One region of the Streptomyces sp. NBC_00457 genome, then DNA from elsewhere that is predicted to be linked to it. Evidence: riboswitches for the same ligand, from Rfam matches in the RefSeq annotation. Region 1 holds a riboswitch; the other holds the start of a gene.
The links. A riboswitch is a leader RNA that binds a small molecule or an ion and turns the genes downstream of it on or off. The one in region 1 is predicted to bind glycine.
Positions count from the first base shown of each region.

Region 2: another riboswitch for glycine. It lies ahead of gcvP (aminomethyl-transferring glycine dehydrogenase); the one in region 1 lies ahead of gcvT (glycine cleavage system aminomethyltransferase GcvT).

Region 1 is NZ_CP107905.1:3,626,123-3,632,885, forward strand. It holds gene OG828_RS16285 (ABC transporter permease) at 1-930, opposite strand, end outside; gene OG828_RS16290 (enhanced serine sensitivity protein SseB C-terminal domain-containing protein) at 1,247-2,038, opposite strand; gene OG828_RS16295 (enhanced serine sensitivity protein SseB) at 2,180-2,962, opposite strand; gene OG828_RS16300 (AAA family ATPase) at 3,042-3,710, opposite strand; glycine riboswitch at 3,942-4,041, shown strand; glycine riboswitch at 4,042-4,149, shown strand; gene gcvT (glycine cleavage system aminomethyltransferase GcvT) at 4,187-5,305, shown strand; gene gcvH (glycine cleavage system protein GcvH) at 5,404-5,781, shown strand; gene glyA (serine hydroxymethyltransferase) at 5,796-6,763, shown strand, end outside.
Region 2 is NZ_CP107905.1:8,941,990-8,948,752, reverse strand. It holds gene gcvP (aminomethyl-transferring glycine dehydrogenase) at 1-2,171, opposite strand, end outside; glycine riboswitch at 2,347-2,442, opposite strand; gene OG828_RS40880 (PRC-barrel domain-containing protein) at 2,556-2,927, shown strand; gene OG828_RS40875 (DNA polymerase IV) at 2,849-4,315, opposite strand; gene OG828_RS40870 (MerR family transcriptional regulator) at 4,373-5,017, opposite strand; gene OG828_RS40865 (bifunctional nuclease family protein) at 5,278-5,751, opposite strand; gene ftsR (transcriptional regulator FtsR) at 5,837-6,574, opposite strand; gene OG828_RS49690 (FHA domain-containing protein) at 6,618-6,763, opposite strand, start outside.

The DNA.
Region 1 (6,763 bases):
CGCCACGCCGGGGACCACCATGTACATGGGGTCCGACTCGTAGTAGTCGATCGCGCTCGAAAGCATCTGCCCCCAGGACGCCGTGGGCGGCTTGACGCCCACGCCCAGGAAGCTGAGTGCCGCCTCGGTGAGGATGTTGGTGGGGATCATCATCGTCGTGTACACGACGATCGGTGCGACGAGGTTGGGCAGCAGCTCCTTGAACAGGATGTACAGCCGCCCGGCGCCCAGGGAACGGGCGGCTTCCACGTACTCGCGCTCGCGCAGCGACAGCGTCTGGCCGCGCACCACGCGCCCGATGTACGGCCATCCGAAGAAGCCGATGACCAGGATCATCACGAACACACGCACGCTGGACCCGGTCAGGCCCAGCATCTCGTTCGGCATGACGGAGACCAGCGCGATGATGAAGAGCAGCTGCGGGAAGGCCAGCAGACCGTCCATCACCCGGCTGATGACCGAGTCGACCCAGCCGCCGAAGAAGCCGGCGAGGATGCCGAGGACGGTGCCCAGGATGACGGCGACGACGGCCGACAGGAAGCCGACCAGCAGCGAGATCCGGGCGCCGTAGAGGATCCGGGCGAGGATGTCGCGGCCGTTGACCGGCTCGACGCCCAGCAGGTGGTCGCCGCTGATGCCGCCCAGCGAGCCCGTGGGGGTGCCGAACAGCGGGTCGATCAGCTCCTCGTGATACTCGTTCGGATCCTGCCCGAGCAGGCTGGTGATGACCGGCGCGAGCAGGGCGACCACCACGAGGAGGAGCACCACGGCGCCGCCCGTCAGAGCGAGCTTGTCCCGCTTCAGGCGCTCCCAGGCGATCCGGCCCAGGGAGCGACCCTGTACGGCCTTCGCGCCGGTGCCTGCGACCGCCGCTTCCTCGGCCGCGCTCGGGGCCGCCTCGGCGGTCGGCTCGTGCAATGGTGCCGTCATCTGGCAGGGACCCCTCTCAACCGGTGGTAACCGGCCCGCACTTGCCGCTGTGGCGGCGTGATCAGTCCGTCGTACTGGGGTTTCGAACACCCCTGGTGGGGGAGTCTTCAACGCTTTGGCGACGAGTTGCCAGACTTGGCGGTGAAAGGATGCGTAACCGTGATGCGGCGTCCGGGGTTCCGCTATCCGGACAGCGGGTAACGGGGGCCGGACGAGAACAAGTTGGACATCCAGCGCAGTTCAGGTCTTTCCGCCACGGTCTACGCGCGAAGAAGGACTCCGCCCCTCTGGCGGAGGGTGGCCACGCGCCATGTGTTCAGTATCCGCCGTGGACCGGTGGATAGCCGTACCCGGCCGCCGGCGCCTGAGCCGGGGCTCCGTGGGCCTCACGGTCGTAGAAGGGGCGGGCCTGGGCCCGCATCCACATCGCGACCGGGTCGTACTCGTCGGACATGGCGACCGTCGACACCGGCAGGCCGTCCGGGACCGCGCCGATGGACTGCTGCATCATCGCCCGCACCGAGTCCACGGCGGCCGGGCTGGTGTCGTACACATCGAGGCCGATGGCGAGGTACGGCGCCCCGAGCGCCGGCTGCACCCAGGCGCGGCGCAGGGAGCGGACGGCCGGGGTGCGGTGGGCGTTCTGCGCGAGCTGGGCGTAGAACTGCGGGATCTCGATGCCGGGCTCCGACAGCCGCAGCGGCCCTGCGGGCTGCCGCTCCAGGCCGGTGGCGATGCGGCGCAGGTCGAGCCAGGGGATGCCGACGCCGCCGCCGGGCGCGTGCGGGTTCAGCCAGAGGCCGTAGTGGTCGGGGTAGAGGGTGCGGGCGACGTCCACTCCGTCGACGACTTCGTAGGAGCGGTTCCAGCCGCTGGCCGAGAGTTCCTGGGCGGAGGTGACACAGGGGGCGTAGCCGTGGCCGTCGACCTCCATGTTTCCGTACTGCGCGTCCGGTGAGCCTGCCTGGCCGTGCCAGAGGAGCATCCAGACCTGGCCGGCGGAGGGGGTCGCGAGGGCGCGCAGCAGTGCCTCGTAGGCGTCGTAGCGCCCGGGCGTCACCTGGCGCAGCATGTGCTCGACCTGGCCGGTCGCGATGCTGGCGCTCACCTTGTACCGCCCCTTCACTGAGGTTGCCCGGATTATGGAACCAGCTTAAGCGCCCAAGAGCTCGGGGCTTGTTGCACGTGGGCGAGTGCGGGTCGTCTGTGGTTGATCGCGCAGTTCCCCGCGCTCCTCAGGTACGTGCAGTCATCGTTGGTAGAAGGGGCGGGCCCTGTTGCGCATCCATTCGGCCACCGGGTCTTGTGTTACGTCCAAGAGGACCAGGTTTACCGGCCACTTCACGGGGACCCTTGCCAGGGCTCGGCCCAGCGCGTCCAGGGGGAGGGCCCTGATGTCGCCCTCCCACTGGTTGAGTTCGACGCCTACGAACATGACCGGGTCGGCCGTTTCGATCGCCGCGAGGCAGCGGCGGGCCGTGGTCACCACGCCGGTCTGGTCGAACTCGGTGGCTGCCGCGGAGAGGAAGTCCACGGGGTCGTCCTGCCAGTCCGGTTCGTAGAGCTTGACCCGGCCGCCGGTGGTGAGGCCGTCCAGGGGGGTGCGGCCCACGCGGCAGAGTTCGGCGACGGCGGGGGGCGGGAGGGGGATGCCGACCACGCCGTCGGGGTTGACGGCGATGCCGACCTGCGGGGGCAGGCCGCGGGCGAACTCCACCGCGGGGGCGATCGTGTACGACATGTGGGAGCCGACGACCTGGCGGAACTGTTCCTCGGAGCTGAAGACGGGGACGTAGGCCTGGCCGCCGAGTTCGAGGGTGGGCAGGTCGAGCGGGACGCTGTCCGGGCCGCCGCCGTTGGGGAGCGGGACCCAGATGAAGCTGCGTCCGAGGACTTCGATGATCCGCCCGCCGGCCCCCGGGACGTTGAGGGAGGCGGAGAGCACCTCCTCCAACTCGTTGCCGGGCCAGCCCCCGTGCGGGTGGGGGTGTGCCTGTGCCGGGAAGTCCGGGAAGTCCCCTGGGAAGTCCATCTGCTGTCAACCGCCTGCCGAGATCACTGCTGTGACTCAAAGGCTAGCGGGTGGAATACCGGGTTCAGCCCGTGAGGCCTCAGCCCGTGAAGCCGATTCTGCGCAGCACGTCCGCCGCGTCGCGGTCGAGCAGGACCGCCGAGCCGCAGCCGTCGGGCAGGTCGCCGCGCTCCACGGCGCGGATCAGCCGGGCGGCCGCCGTGCGGTGGCGCAGGAAGGCGTAGCGGGAGACGCCGCGGCCGCGTTCGCGCTGGCCCTCCAGGGCGGTGCCGGGGGCGACGTCGAGGAGCAGCAGGTGCAGGGTGCCGCCGCGGCGGCGGGCCTCGCGGGACAGCCAGCGGCGCACCCAGGACTGCGTACCGCAGTCGTGGACGACGACTCCGGTGCCGGTGCGCAGGGCGCGGCGCAGTCCGGTGTAGTGCGCGAGGCGGACCAGGGGGCGGTAGACCGCGTACGGCAGGAAGCGGGGCGCGCGAGTGTCCCAGCGGTCGCGGGTGTCCTGGGAGTCGATCCGGGGGCCCTTGACCGTGCGCGCCATCAGCGTGGACTTTCCGCTTCCGGGCAGGCCGGTGATCACGACGAGGTCCTTGGGGCCGAAGAGCAGTGCGTGCGGGCTGCGGCCTCCACGGTCGCGCAGATCCCGGACGACGGGCGCCCGGTGCGCGCCGCAGGCCTCCCTGGCCGGAGCGGTGTGCTGCTCGGGCAGCGCGACGGCCGAGCTGGTGGCGTACGCCGTGATCCTGTTCACCGTGATCGTCCTCCCCATGGGGTCGGGAGTTCCCATCCCCGTCGAGTGTAAAGAGAAGGTAATACGCGGCCCTCCCGTTTACGTCCGCTTCCCGCAACAAGCCTGCTACAGGCCACTGTGCCCGACTGTGAATCCTGAGCGACCCCTGTGGACGGCTACCTTCATAGGTCCCCCTGCCGCGGTCGGCCGATGCGTGCAATGATGTGCCCGCCAAACTGCATACCGGCCGCTTGAATCCGCGCGGGAGAGTTCCCAGCACCGCTGTCGCTGGGGCGCCGAAGGAGCAAGTCCCTCCCTTGAATCTCTCAGGCCCCGTTACCGCGCGGGCGAGGCACATCTGAAAAGCGGGCCGCTGCCGCAGTGGCTCCACCCAAGGTGCAAACCGTGATCTTCACCGGTCACGGCGAACCTCTCAGGTTCCGATGACAGATGGGGAGGAACTTTCCTCGCCTGTCATGCCTTTGGGAGCAGATCCGATGAGCAGTACGCCTCTCCGTCACACCGCGCTCGATGCCCTGCATCGTTCGCTGGGCGCGACGATGACCGACTTCGCCGGCTGGGACATGCCCCTGCGCTATGGCTCCGAGCGCGAGGAGCACCTCGCCGTACGCACCCGGGCCGGGCTCTTCGACCTCTCGCACATGGGCGAGATCACGGTGACCGGCCCCCAGGCCGCCGCCCTGCTGGACTACGCCCTCGTCGGCAACATCAGCGCCGTCAAGCCCGGCCGCGCCCGCTACACCATGATCTGCCGCGAGGACGGCGGCATCCTCGACGACCTGATCGTCTACCGGCTGGCCGAGACCGAGTACCTGGTCGTGGCGAATGCCGGCAACGCGCAGATTGTCCTGGATGGGCTGGTGGCGCGCTCCGAGGGGTACGACGCCGAGGTGCGCGACGATCGCGACGCCTACGCCCTCATCGCCGTCCAGGGCCCCGAGTCCCCCGGCATCCTCGCCTCCCTCACCGACGCCGACCTCGACGGCCTGAAGTACTACGCCGGCCTGCCCGGCACCGTCGCCGGCGTCCCCGCTCTCATCGCCCGCACCGGCTACACCGGCGAGGACGGCTTCGAGCTGTTCGTGAAGCCGGAGCACGCGGTCGAGCTGTGGCAGGCCCTGACCAAGGCGGGCGAGAGCGCGGGCCTGGTCCCGTGCGGCCTCTCCTGCCGGGACACCCTGCGCCTGGAGGCGGGCATGCCGCTGTACGGGCATGAGCTGTCGACCGCGCTGACGCCCTTCGACGCCGGGCTCGGCCGGGTGGTGAAGTTCGAGAAGGAGGGCGATTTCGTGGGGCGCGCGGCGCTGACCGAGGCCGCCGCCCGGGCCCAGTCGAACCCGCCGCGCGTCCTCGTCGGGCTCGTCGCCGAGGGCCGCCGGGTGCCGCGCGCCGGGTACGCCGTCGTCGCGGGCGGCGAGGTGATCGGCGAGGTCACCTCCGGCGCCCCCTCGCCCACGCTGGGCAAGCCGATCGCGATGGCCTATGTCGACGCCGCGCACGCGGCGCCCGGTACGGCCGGGGTCGGTGTGGACATCCGCGGCAGCCATGAGCCGTACGAGGTCGTGGCGCTGCCGTTCTACAAGCGCCAGAAGTAGACACTGGGCCGTGATGCCGGGCACATCCTCCCTGCTCACAACCGTCTTCCGTAGTCCCCCATTCACCAGCACTCCCCGCGTACAGGAGAATTCAGGACATGAGCAACCCCCAGCAGCTGCGCTACAGCAAGGAGCACGAGTGGCTGTCGGCCGCCGAGGACGGCGTCGCGACAGTCGGCATCACGGAGCACGCGGCCAACGCGCTCGGCGATGTCGTCTTCGTCGACCTCCCCACGGTCGGTGACGCCGTGACCGCGGGCGAGACCTGCGGCGAGTTGGAGTCGACCAAGTCGGTCAGCGACCTGTACTCCCCGGTCAGCGGCGAGATCACCGAGGTCAACGAGGACGTGGTCAACGACCCGTCGCTGGTGAACTCCGCCCCCTTCGAAGGCGGTTGGCTCTTCAAGGTACGAGTCGCCGAGGAGCCGTCCGACCTGCTCTCCGCCAACGAGTACACCGCCTTTTCCGCCGGCTGAGGAGTCGTACAAGCATGTCTGTCCTCAACACCCCCCTGCACGAGCTGGACCCGGACGTCGCCGCCGCCGTCGACGCCGAGCTGGACCGCCAGCAGTCCACGCTCGAGATGATCGCCTCGGAGAACTTCGCGCCGGTCGCGGTCATGGAGGCGCAGGGCTCGGTCCTGACCAACAAGTACGCCGAGGGCTACCCGGGCCGCCGCTACTACGGCGGTTGCGAGCACGTCGACGTGGTCGAGCAGATCGCGATCGACCGGGTCAAGGAGCTGTTCGGCGCCGAACACGCCAACGTGCAGCCCCACTCGGGCGCCCAGGCCAACGCGGCGGCGATGTTCGCGCTGCTCAAGCCCGGTGACACGATCATGGGCCTGAACCTCGCGCACGGCGGGCACCTGACCCACGGCATGAAGATCAACTTCTCCGGCAAGCTGTACGACGTGGTCGCCTACCACGTGGACGACTCCGGTGTCGTCGACATGGCCGAGGTCGAGCGGCTGGCCAAGGAGTCCAAGCCGAAGCTGATCGTGGCGGGCTGGTCGGCCTACCCGCGGCAGCTGGACTTCGCCGCGTTCCGACGGATCGCGGACGAGGTCGGCGCGTACCTGATGGTCGACATGGCGCACTTCGCCGGTCTGGTGGCGGCCGGGCTGCACCCGAACCCCGTCCCGCACGCGCACGTGGTCACCACGACCACCCACAAGACGCTGGGCGGCCCGCGCGGCGGCGTGATCCTTTCCACCGCCGAGCTCGCGAAGAAGATCAACTCGGCGGTGTTCCCCGGCCAGCAGGGCGGGCCTCTGGAGCATGTGATCGCCGCCAAGGCGGTCGCCTTCAAGGTCGCCGCATCGGAGGACTTCAAGGAACGGCAGCGCCGTACCCTGGAGGGTGCCCGCATCCTCGCCGAGCGCCTGGTGCGGGAGGACGTGAAGGCGGAGGGCGTCGACGTGCTCTCCGGCGGCACGGACGTACACCTGGTCCTGGT
Region 2 (6,763 bases), 5.3 Mb from region 1:
GGACCGACGCCCGGACCGCCACCACCGTGCGGAATGCAGAAGGTCTTGTGGAGATTCAGATGCGAGACATCACCGCCGAAGTGCCCCGGCTTGGCAAGCCCCACAAGCGCGTTGAGGTTGGCGCCGTCGACGTACACCTGGCCACCCGCCTCATGCACCTGCGCGCAGATGTCGGCGACATGCTCCTCGAACACACCGTGCGTCGACGGGTACGTGATCATCAGCACCGACAGCTCGTCGCGGTACTGCTCGATCTTCGCCCGCAGATCCGCCACGTCGATCTCGCCGTCCTCGGCGGTCTTCACGACGACGACCTTCATCCCGGCCATGACGGCACTGGCGGCGTTGGTCCCGTGCGCCGAGGACGGAATGAGGCACACGGTCCGCTGCTCGTCCCCGTTGGCCCGGTGATATCCGCGTACGGCGAGCAGCCCGGCGAACTCGCCCTGCGAACCGGCGTTGGGCTGCAGCGACACCTTGTCGTACCCGGTGACCTCGGCGAGCCGCTCCTCCAGCTCTCGGATGAGCGTGAGGTATCCCTGCGCCTGCTCGGCGGGCGCGAAGGGGTGCAACTGCCCGAACTCGGGCCAGGTGACCGGCTCCATCTCGGTCGTGGCGTTGAGCTTCATGGTGCAGGAGCCCAGCGGGATCATGCCGCGGTCCAGCGCGTAGTCCCGGTCGGCGAGCCGGCGCAGATAGCGCAGCATCGCGGTCTCGGAACGGTGCTGGTGGAAGACCGGGTGGGTCAGGAACTCGTCGGCGCGCAACAGCGCGTCCGGCAGCGCGTCCGCCGCGCCGGAGTCCAGCGCCTCGATGTCGGCCTCGACCCCGAACGCGCTCCAGACGGCGCCCACTTGGGCCCGGTTCGTGGTCTCGTCACAGGCGATCGACACGAGGTCGGCGTCCACCAGCCGCAAGTTGACGCCGTTCTCATACGCGGCGGCGACGACCTCGGCGGCCCGCCCCGGAACCCGGACGGTGACCGTGTCGAAGTATTCGCCGTGGACGACCTCGGCACCACCGCTCCTCAGCCCTTCGGCGAGGATCGACGCATACCGGTGCGTCCGACGGGCGATGCCCTTCAGCCCCTCGGGCCCGTGGTAGACGGCGTACATCCCGGCCATCACGGCAAGCAGCACCTGGGCGGTACAGATGTTGCTGGTCGCCTTCTCGCGACGGATGTGCTGCTCACGCGTCTGCAGAGCGAGCCGGTACGCCTTGTGCCCGTCCGCGTCGACGGACACGCCCACCAGCCGTCCGGGCAGGCTGCGCGCGAACTTCTCGTGTACGGCCATGTATCCGGCGTGCGGCCCGCCGAAGCCCATCGGCACACCGAACCGCTGCGTCGTACCGACCGCGATGTCGGCACCCAGCTCACCCGGCGACTTCAGCAGCGTCAGCGCGAGCAGATCGGCGGCGACGGTGACGAGCGCGCCCAGCTCGTGCGCCCGGTCGATGACCGGCTTGATGTCGCGTACGGCACCGGAGGCGCCCGGGTACTGGATCAGCACGCCGTTGATCTCACGCTCGGCGAACTCGGCCGGGATGCCCTCGCTGAGGTCGGCGACGACGACCTCGACGCCGGTCGGCTCGGCCCGCGTCTCGATCACGGCGATGGTCTGCGGCAGCGCGTCCGCGTCGACCAGGAACAGGCCCTTCTTGTTCTTGCCCATCCGCCGGGACAGCGCCATCGCCTCGGCGGCGGCCGTGCCCTCGTCGAGCAGCGAGGCACCGGAGGTCGGCAGCCCGGTGAGGTCGGCGACCATGGTCTGGAAGTTCAGCAGCGCCTCGAGCCGCCCCTGGGAGATCTCCGGCTGGTACGGCGTGTAAGCCGTGTACCAGGACGGGTTCTCCATGACGTTCCGCAGGATGACGGGCGGCGTGAAGGTCCCGTAGTACCCGAGCCCGATCATGGAGCCGAGCACCTGGTTACGGTCGGCCAGCGTGCGCAGCTCGGCCAGCACCTCGGCCTCGGTGCGCGCACCCGGCAGCTCCAGGTCGTCGGCGTTCTTGATCACATCCGGCACCGCGGCGGCGGTCAGCTCGTCGAGGGAGCCGTAGCCGACCTGCGCGAGCATCTTGGCCCGCGCCTCCTGGTCGGGCCCGATGTGGCGCTGCTCGAAGGGGATTCCCTGTTCGAGCTCGGAGAGCGGAATGCGGTGGGCGGTCATTGCGGAGGCCTCCTGGTCTGACACGACCTTCGAGGGACACCACGGCGCGGGTGCCCGGACGGCCTCCCCCTCTGTCATCTCAACCTGAGAGCTTCACCGGACGCCCAAGGGCACCCGGCTTTCACCGTCGGTGAGAGCGGAAGCCGTCGACACCCGCCCTGCTTTCCAGAGTGACCTCGTCCGTGCGGTACGTGAGCCTGAGAGATTCCGGGGAGGATTTGCTCCTTCGGCGCCTCCGATGGTGTCTGGAGGACTCTCCCGCACGGGGTCAGCAGCCGCTGCCAGAGTACCAGCGAGGTCAACGCCGCAACCTTCGAGTGGCCACCTTGGTGAATCTGCTCTTTTGTAGTGCTTACGGATGAGTTGCGACCAATTGGAGGGCCCGTGCAGACCGACATCGATCCGCGCAACCTGATCGGCCGCAAGGCGTTCGACCGCAGTGGCACCAAGATCGGCACCATCGACGAGGTCTACCTCGACGACGCCACCGGAGAGCCGGAGTGGGCCGCGATACGCACCGGCCTGTTCAGCAGGGACGCCTTCGTCCCCCTCGAGCCCAGCGAGCTGATAGAGGGTGCCCTGCACGTGCCCTTCGACCGCGCCCTGATCAAGGACGCCCCCGACTTCGGCGTCGGCCGCCACCTCTCCCCGGAGCAGGAACTCCAGCTCTACCACCACTACGGTCTGGACGTCGCCCCACCGCCCTCGCTCCCGGACCGCGACTTCGGCAAGCTGGCCGGCACGGACGACACCTGAACCGCAGGCACCGCGGGCTCCTCCCGTACCTCAGGCTCTTCCGGCCCCTCGGGTCTTCGCGGCACGAGCGGCAACGGATCCGCGGGTTCCAGCTCGGGATCGTCGACCCGGAAAGTCCGGACCCTCCCGGGCTCCGAATCGGGCGTCTCGAACCGCACCGTGACCCGCCCGAGCCCACTGCCCTGCACCCATCCGTGCCCGTACTCGCCATGCCGAACGTCATGCCCCGCCGGCCACCTCCGCTCCACGGGCGCCGGCTGCACCTCGACCGGTTCGCCGGCCACAGGCTCCTCCACCTCACTCTCCGCCTGCTCCCCCGCCGCCTGCGCGAACAGGTCCTCCTGGGTGTAGTCGGCGAGCCCGCTGACGCCCACCCCCAGCAGTCGCACCCCGCCCGTGGTGTCCACGGCCTCCAGCAGCCGGGCCGCGGCCTCGCGCACGACTCCGGGATCGTCCGTGGGCCCGCGCAGGGTCTCCGACCGGGTCAGCGTGGAGAAGTCGTACCGCCGCACCTTCAGCACGATGGTCCGCCCCGACAGCCCGGCCCCACGCAGCCGCCGCACACACCGGTCGGCGAGCCGCTGCACCTCCAGACCGACCCGCACCCGGTCGTGAATGTCCACGTCATAGGTGTCCTCGACCGACACCGACTTGGTCTCCCGTTCGGCCACCACGGGCCGGTCGTCGCGCGCCAGCGCCATGGCGTACAGCGCGTGTCCATGAGCATTGCCCAGCAGTCGTACGAGCTCGTCCTCGCCCGCCTCAGCGATCTCGTCGACCGTGGTGATCCCGGCCCGCCGCAGATGGTCGCCCGTCGCCGGTCCGACCCCCGGAAGGGTCCGCGCCGACATGGGCCCGAGCAGCGCCCGCTCACTCCCCGGCTCGATCACCACCAGACCGTCGGGCTTGGCCTGCTCCGAGGCGATCTTCGCGAGCATCTTGGAGGCGGCGAGTCCGACCGACCCGGTGAGCCCGGTGACGGCCCGTATGTCGGCCCGCAGCTTCACCCCGGCCAACCGCGCGGACGCCTCGTCCCAGGCCGCCCCACCCGCCTCCAGATCGACGAACGCCTCGTCCAGACTCAGCGGCTCCACCAGCGGCGACAGATCCCGCAGCAGCCCCATCACCTGCTCGCTGATCGACCGGTAGAACCCGAACCTCGGCACGAGATACGCGGCGTTCGGCGCGAGCCGCCGGGCCTGCGCCATCGGCATCGCCGAGTGAACCCCGAAGACACGCGCCTCGTACGAACACGTCGCCACCACCCCCCGCGGCCCGAGCCCGCCCACGATGACGGCCTTCCCGCGCAGGCTCGGCTTGGACGCCTGCTCCGCCGAGGCGAAGAAGGCATCCATGTCGAGATGCAGGATCGTGGGCGCGTTTCTCACATGTCCGATGCTGCCCTACGCCACTGACAATGCCCGCGAACCGCTGTGGAACGGGGCTCAGACCGCCCGGTTCCGCCGCCGCGCCAGTTCGTCGGCCGGGTTGTTCCCGACGAGCGTCTCACCGGTGTCGATCCGCTCCCCGTGCAGCTGGGAGAGGGCGCTCTCGACGTCCCGCCACACGACGCCCACCGCGATCCCGAAGATGCCCTGGCCGCCCTGGAGCAGCGCGTGGACCTCGTCGGGCGAGGTGCACTCGTAGACGGTGGCGCCGTCGCTCATCAGCGTCATGCGCTCCAGGTCGCGGAAACCGCGCTCCCTGAGGTGCAGGACGGCGGTACGGATGTTCTGCAGCGACACCCCGGTGTCCAGGAACCGCTTGACGATCTTCAGGACGACGACGTCGCGGAAGCTGTACAGCCGCTGCGTGCCGGACCCGTGCGCGGGCCGCACGCTCGGCTCGACCAGCCCGGTGCGTGCCCAGTAGTCGAGTTGCCGGTAGGTGATGCCCGCGGCCGCACAGGCCGTCGGACCGCGGTAGCCGATCTGCTCGGACGCCATGGACGTCGCCCCTCCGCTGCTGGGCACGGCCGCCATGTGCTGCGGAGCGTGATCGGCCGCGCTGCCGTGAAGCGGGTACGGACCGCTCGCCCCCGGGCCATGTCCGGGAGCACCCCCAGCCGTACCGTCGCCGCTGCTTCTCACGCCGACCTCCGTCCTTGACCTGCCTTCTCGACGGTAGGCAGTCACCAGGGGTGCGTCAACGATCGCCACACTCGGCACGCCGAGTGATAATCACCCTAGGAGTGGTTTCCCGTACCCCACCGCGGGGAAAGGCTAGCCGAATGCGCTCGGAGGGGGCTTGACCGACGCTCTCACGCGCCGTTGGCACATGCCGGCATTTCGCGCCACCGTGAGGCATCGACCGACCCGACAGGGGGCTGCGTCCGCCGGGCCGCCGCGCTTCACTGGCTGCTGGTGCCGAAGTCCTCGGGCGAGATCTGGTCGAGGAACTCGCGGAACTTCTCCACCTCGTCCTCCTGCTCGTCCGGGATCGCGATCCCCGCGTCGTCGAGCACACCGTCGCTGCCGTAGATCGGCGTTCCGGTGCGCAGGGCCAGCGCTATGGCATCGGACGGGCGGGCGCTCACCTCGACGCCGCTGGCGAAGACCAGCTCGGCGTAGAAGACGCCCTCACGCAGATCCGTGATGCGCACTTCGGTGAGCTCCTGGCCGACGGCCTCCAGCACGTCCTTGAACAGGTCGTGGGTCAGCGGTCGTGCGGGGGCCATGCCCTGCTGGGCGAAAGCGATGGCCGTCGCCTCCCCCGGCCCGATCCAGATGGGGAGGTAACGGTCGCCTCCCACTTCGCGCAGGAGCACGATCGGTTGGTTGGAGGGCATTTCGACCCGGACACCTACGACATCGAGCTCGTTCACACAGCAACCCTAGGCCGTGCCCGGGACGTTTGGGTAGTCGGGCCGAAAACGGGTGCCGCAACCGGACGCCGACGGCCCGGCCGCCTCAGGGCAACCGCACTCCCAGCGCGGTCTGCACGAGCGCGGCGTGCAGCTTCACGGTCAGCACTGCCAGTTCCTTGGTCCGCGCCTCGGCATGCGCCCTGGTCTGCGGATTGCGATGCAGCTTCAGTGGGGCCACCACCTGGTCCACCAGGCCCGCCTCGCGGTCCGCGGCGGCCTTCATGACCCGCAGATGGCGCGGCTCGATCCCGAACCGCCCCAGCTCGGAGACGAGCGACGCAACAGTGACCGCCTCCGCGTCGTACGCCCCGTCCGGCAGCGGAGCGATAAGGCCGTACGCCTCCCACTCCTCCAGCTCCCGCTCGCAGATCTCCGCGGCGGCGAGCAGTTCGGCCCGGCCGATCCGGGCCGCCGTGGGAGCCTCGGAGGCCTCGACCACGGCTTCACCGTCACGCTGGCGGGCCAGCGCGGGCAGTTGTACGGCCTCCCCGCGGGCTATCGCGTCCAGGTGCTCGCGGATCACCTTGAGCGGCAGATAGTGGTCCCGCTGCATACGCAGTACATGGCCGAGGCGCTCGACGTCGTCCGCGCTGAACTTGCGATACCCGGAGGGGGTCCGCTGCGGCTCGATCAGCCCCTCCGACTCCAGGAAACGAATCTTGGAGATGGTGACTTCCGGGAACTCGTCGCGCAGCACGTTCAGCACCGTGCCGATGCTCATCAGCCCACTGTCCGTGGCGGCGGTACCGGCTCCGGCACCGCCGCTCGGTGTTTGAAGCATGGACCTTCCCTGGGGGTCCCCCCGGACGGCGCCCGGGGGAGGGTCAGTAGCCTCGCTGGCTCGCGTAGAAGACCAGCCGGTACTTGCCGATCTGCACCTCGTCACCGTTCGACAGGGCGACCTGGTCGATGCGCTCGCGGTTGACATACGTGCCGTTCAGACTGCCCACGTCGGCCACCGTGAACGAGC